Regions from separate parts of the Psychrobacillus sp. FSL K6-1267 genome, predicted to be linked through region 1. Evidence: riboswitches for the same ligand, from Rfam matches in the RefSeq annotation. Region 1 holds a riboswitch; the other holds the start of a gene.
The links. Region 1 has a riboswitch for cobalamin ahead of MHB55_RS19685 (hypothetical protein). Riboswitches for the same ligand answer to the same signal wherever they lie in the genome.
Positions count from the first base shown of each region.

Region 2: another riboswitch for cobalamin. It lies ahead of MHB55_RS03495 (ABC transporter substrate-binding protein); the one in region 1 lies ahead of MHB55_RS19685 (hypothetical protein).

Region 1 covers NZ_JBBOOR010000001.1:3,842,400-3,845,481, forward strand. Annotated here, with positions in the region: gene MHB55_RS19675 (HAAS signaling domain-containing protein) at 27-272, opposite strand; gene MHB55_RS19680 (ABC transporter substrate-binding protein) at 395-1,333, opposite strand; gene MHB55_RS19685 (hypothetical protein) at 1,337-1,876, opposite strand; cobalamin riboswitch at 2,048-2,238, opposite strand; gene MHB55_RS19690 (VanZ family protein) at 2,374-2,847, shown strand; gene MHB55_RS19695 (spore germination protein GerW family protein) at 2,869-3,082, opposite strand, start outside.
Region 2 covers NZ_JBBOOR010000001.1:680,591-683,672, reverse strand. Annotated here, with positions in the region: gene MHB55_RS03500 (FecCD family ABC transporter permease) at 1-201, opposite strand, end outside; gene MHB55_RS03495 (ABC transporter substrate-binding protein) at 206-1,159, opposite strand; cobalamin riboswitch at 1,277-1,418, opposite strand; gene MHB55_RS03490 (DUF1963 domain-containing protein) at 1,575-2,255, opposite strand; gene MHB55_RS03485 (immunity protein Imm33 domain-containing protein) at 2,286-2,915, opposite strand; gene MHB55_RS03480 (helix-turn-helix domain-containing protein) at 3,068-3,082, opposite strand, start outside.

The DNA of each region.
Region 1 (3,082 bases):
GAAGGGTAACTAGCCTTTGTAGCATTTTATATATATGCGCCTTCATATTCCACTTCTGTTACAATCATTTCCTCTTCTGAGTAAGCCTTAAGTAATTCCCTTGCTATATACGATGGTGCTCCTAATGATTCAACTATTGCTTTCTCAGTTTGTCCCTCTCTTAACAAATCACAAAAATACTTTTGGAAATCTCTAACTATTGCTTGGCGTTCCTTTGTATTCAACATATAAAGCTCTTTTTCTAACGTCTCAATATAAATATTCGCTGTCATGTCTCTCTCTCCCTCGGTACTATTCATTAGATAGTACTATACCATAACACTATTATTCATTGCAAGGTACCAGTTTTAAAACAAAAGAAGTTGGTCTCCTCAAAACGAGACCAACTTCTACTTTATTCAAATATCTCTGGATAAACGGTTTTAGCTACTAGTTCTACAGCTTCACCAATTCGTGGTCCTGGGCGAGACATAATGTCCTGATCTAATTGGAAAATGGCGTTGTTTTGCACTGCCTCCAACTGATTCCAGCCTGGACGAGCCTTAATCTCACCAATTGGATCTTCTACATAATTTACGGTAGTCAAGATAATCGGAGGATTTTTCTTAATGACATCTTCCTCAGATAATTTAATCCATCCCTCTTGGTCTCCAAAAATATTTACAACTGTAGCTTTACTCAAAACTTCTTGTTGGAAAGTATTTTTTCCTGTTGTAAAAATTTCTGGAGATGGGCTTATTTCAAAGTAGACGTGTTTCTGATCGCTTACACCTGATACTTTGTCCTGAACACTTTGAATAGTAGTTTTAATAGAGTCAACAAGATCGGTTCCTTTATCCTCTACTCCCATTACTGCGGCCAACTGTTCAATATCTCCATAGACGTCTTCAAATGATAGCGCCGATTGAATGACAAAAACATCTAACCCCGCGTCTTCCAACACTTTAAGCTCTTCCTCAGATCCAGTTGTATAAGCAATTACAACATCTGGATTTATCTCTAAAATACGTTCTGCGTTGAACTTCATAGAATCGGAAACTCGTTCAATTTCTAGTGCCTCTTCTGGATAGGTATCGTATTCTGTAGCTCCAACAATTTTATCTCCTACACCAAGGGCAAACAGGATTTCTGTGTTACTTGGTTGTAGAGACACAATCGTTTCCGGAACTTCTTCGAATGTAACTTCTTTCCCCATATCATCCGTTACAGTATATTCTTTTACTTCTTGTACAGAATCTGTTTCAACAGCTGTATTTTTTTCAGCCTCTTGGCAGCCTACAAGCAAGATAGAAAGTATTAGTACCGCTAACCAATTCCTTAATTGTTTATTCATTTGTTAATCCTCCACTTTTTTCTTTTTTCTCATCGGATATGATTTACTGACAAATTGAATCTCTTCTACTCCATGATGCTTATTTACATATACCGCCATTGCAAACAATACATTTGCTAATAGCTGTGTGTAATCAAACAAAATCTCTGGTACTTCTCTTTCTAATGAAACTTTATGTAAAGCCCTTACAGATTTTTTTGCTTCACTACGACACACGTGTAATTCACATGCAGCTGTTGAGCCTTGTGGAAGTACGAATATATCTACTCTTCCTTCCACTTCACTTACGTAGAAATCATACATATCACTTAGAATTTGTAAATCCTTTTCATTGATTGCTAGCTTCCCTCTAACAGAACCATTTACGTGATATGCCATCGGTGCCAGATACATTAAATCCTCGTAAACTCTTGGAATATCTTTTGTTAAAGATGCGGCCAATCCAATACGTGTGGTCAATGAGTCTGTTCGAATCTCAAAGTCTACTGTAGACGGCTTTTCTCTCATAAATGGATAACAAATATATCGCATGTCTTTTTTCAATGCTCTGCCCCCTTTCCAAGTTATTTGTGAATTTTCGGCAATACAATACTCGACTTCTTACAGCACAAAAAAACGCCACCCTAAAAAAGGGCGGCGCAATACCTATTTATCGTTAGAAATTTAATCGAAAATAGAAACGTGCCGTACAACCCCTTAACTTCCGAAGAGTATTTATACGTTCAAGAAAAGGCCGGTCTCCTGGCTCATGCATCATTTTACTCTAAGAACCTTCCCATTGGCTTTTAGCCAACAGTGGTATTTTTCTTATTTCATCAGCATTTACAGTTGCGGATACAGCTTCGGTTTTTCACCGAATTCCCTAATTAAGCTGACAAGTCAGCACCTTTTCCCTGCAAAAATTATTCACTTATCGTAAGTGTACCATAGCCTTTCAATTGGTGATAGAAGCTTGTGAAACAACCAGCTTTTTACTCTTTTATTAGCTATAAAGTCTGCAATTATTTTGTTTCTCATTCAATTTATGCTACTGTTTTTATATGAAAAAATTTATTCCACTTTTACTTTTACTTGTCTTTGTATTTATAGCCTCCGGGCAGACTTCCGAGCAACAGTCTTTGGTAGCCGTGCTTAAAGAATGGCTTCCAAACAAGCCATTGGAGTCTTTTTTATCATTATTTCATATTCCTTATTGGGGATTCTATGTCTCTGTCGAGGAACGTGGCTACTATGCATTTGTCGAATTCTTAATAAGAAAAGGAGTCCACTTTTTTTATTTTGGTTTGATTAGTTTAGCTATTTATATTGCTTTGCCGAAGAGGAAGTATCGAAAACTTACTGCAATAATGATTACCTTTCTTCTAGCAGTCGCAGATGAATTCCATCAATCCTTTACGAGTGGACGATCTGCCCTTTTTCAGGATGTTCTATTAGATACAGGCGGGGCTATTTTTGTCATGCTTCTGCTAACGTTTGTTCAATGGTTGAAGCATAGAAAAAACGCTAACCTTTAGAAGGAAGCGTTCTTTCCCTATCTATTTACATCTTTTTCTCAACAAGAAAACAATCCCTAGCGTGACTACTGAAAAAACAGTAAGTATTTGATTAAACGGAAGGACAGGCTTGAATTTAACTTCCTCCGCAGTGATTTCATATATTCCAACCGGTTTTATCGAAAAGGCACCACCGCCTCCTTCTCCTTGACCTGTAGAATTTTCTTCATCTGAAATCGTGTTACCTCCACCTCCG
Region 2 (3,082 bases), 3.2 Mb from region 1:
CGCTCCCGCTATTGCCAGGGATGCTCCGACTAATCCTGCGAGTATAACCCGCGGCATGCGAATCTTCCATACTATATTAGTTGCAATCGCATCTGTTCCTGTATCCCATAAAGTACTGATCGGCACCTTTACAGATCCGACCGATACACCTAGCCAAATGGCTACAGCCAACGTAGCCAGTGACAGAATGTAACCGATCATTGATTTACTCACTAAATGCCTCCGGATAGATAGCCTTCGCCACTTCCTCTAAACCTTCTACTAAACGTGGACCTTGGCGACTTGTGGTATCCTCATCCACTTGTACTACTGCATTATTTTTAATAGCTGTCACTGTATCGAAACCATCACGTTGCTTGACCTTTTCAACAATGCCATCCACGTAATCATACGTGATTAACATAACATCAGGATTACGACTTACAATTTCTTCTGGGCTGACTTGGAACCAGCCCTCTTGGTCAGCCATGATATTTTCTGCGTTGACCATCGTTAGAATTTCTTGCATAAATGTATTATTACCAGGAGTATAGATCTCAGGCACATCTGAGGTTTCTACAAAAACTGTTTTCTTTGTTTCTACTTTTGAAACTTTTTCTTGAATTTCGTCAACCTTTGCCTTCATATCCTTTATAATGGCCTGTGCTTCCTCATTTTTGCCTGTTGCACGACCAATCTGCTCGATGGATGTATAGGTTAAGTTAAAATCCTTTGCATCCTGTACTACATAAACCTTTACACCAGAATCTCGTAGCTGTTGTAACCCAGCGTCAGCCATTCCTACTACGGACTCATGAGCGAAGACAATATCCGGATTCAAAGAGATAATTTTTTCAATGTTATACTCCATGCCACCAATTTTTTCTTTTTCTAAGGCTTCCTCTGGATAGCTCTCGTAATCATTAACGCCGACAATTTCCTCATCAAGCCCTAATGCAAATAGAATTTCCGTATTACTTGGAATCATGGAAATAATGGTCTTCGGAGCTTCCTCTAATGTGATTTCTTGGCCTACAGCATCCGTCAATGTAAGCGGAAATGCAGTTTCTGAATTTCCAATTTCTGAACTATCTTCTTTTTCTGATGGAAGTGTCTCTTGCTCATTACATCCAACTAACACAAGCAAGGTCATTCCTATAATTAACCAAAACTTTTTCATCCTTCATTCCTCCTAAAATCAATAAAAAATCTCCCATCCTAGGATGAGAGATAGATAGGTATAAATCTGCCACAAAATACCGATAGCTGACCTACACCAGACCTATCCGCGTAGGTAATGGGTATGCACGTAAGGGCAGGTTTTCTGGCTTATGATGCATATGCATCACTAACAGTGGCGGGACCGCGCTGGACTTTAACCAGCTTCCCTTTTAACTCTAGCAATCCGTAACTAGAGCACCTTTACGCAAAAAATATTCCATTGCTGCTTTGCATTTATTATACCTTATAATTAAATGTTGTCGAGATGGAGACTAGAAGAGAAATTCGAGAAATAAATTAATATCAAGCAATTTTCCGAGTTTAGCGAAACATTAATTCCTTAACCTTGTAATCTATGAGTAATCACTGGACTATTAATAAAAATCGCAGTACACAATCCAATCTTGTTTATCTTGATTGTAGAAAAAATAAAAACTGCCACTATCTACTATATTGAATTGCGCCTTGGCATCAGAGCTTATCTGAAAGACAAACGGATAATCTTCACCATATGAGACTCCGCTCTGTGTATAGGATGGATATCCACCAACCTTGTGCATGGGATAAATATTTTCGACGATATCGTCGTAATACTCTATATCACTCTCCAATTCAAGACGTAAAATTTCATCTTGAATTTCTGGTTCTATATCTCCTGAATCCCATGCTGGGGTATCGTTCTCAACTAATATTGGTTTTAATGGAAAAGACTTCATTCTTGAAGATTGTTCATTTATCTTTTGTATTTCATTAATATTAGTAAAACAATTTATCTTAAAAAAAGAAGCTAAATTATCTTCAATTAAATGATTATATACATTAAAATCCATATAAACAGTGATTAACTGAATGTTTTTTAGCTCCTTCGGTACATAAGGTAAATTCTTTAGAAATATAGTACATATTGGTTCAAACTGAGGAGATTTATTTTCTCCGCTACCCCACATAACATTTCCTATCCAGCTCTCTCCCAATTCTTCCGTCGGCCGAGATCCTCCTGTTTCAAAAATCGTAGCTCGTTTAAATAGTGATTGTTTTAATTGAGTAATATTCAACGCAATTACCTCCTAAATCTATGTCCAAGCTTATTCACTTAAGTAGGACTCCCAATCATAATCATTTATTTTGTAGAATGCGCCATTGTCATTTCTCTCATATGCACAGAGGGGTAAATCTTCAATAAAAGCTAAAATAGAGTCATCAATATTTAAAATTACCCCTATAGATATATATTGCAGATTTTCATGATTATTTAAAAATTCATCATCTTCATAACCACTTAATACAGACCAACCAGAGTCTTGCTCATCCCTTGGCTCGTCTCTTAACATAAAATTAAATTCATCTCTCTCCAAAACATCTTTGCTCACAATTATTTTTGTGTCAAAATAGTAATCCCATTTGGATGAATACGGATCATTATACTCCGTGTCACAAATATGTTCTGTCCGAAATGATACTTCTTGTCCTCTTTTTAACTCACTTAGATTAAATGGATCATTCGTAAGAATTCCCTTAAAGTTCTCCATATCCCTATGAGTAATTTCAACCCACATTTTTTCTCCCGCATACCCGTCTGTTCTTGTCTCGATTTCAAAGATTAGTTTGACCATATCTCCTATATTTAAATTACCTATCACTTCTTTGCTAGGAATATAAAAAGTATAGGGTGCATCCTTATTTCTTTTATAGGCACTATCTATATACCATGGCACTTCGCTTCCTCCTTGCATCGTTATAAGCCTATTCTAACTTGAATATAAAAAAGAGGGCATTAATCCATTGATTAAAGCCCTCCAATGAGTTAGTTCCTAATTTATTACTTCGCGTTTTCAAAAATAATTCCTTCTTATTGAGGGAACTTTACTCATTCGTGAGCTTC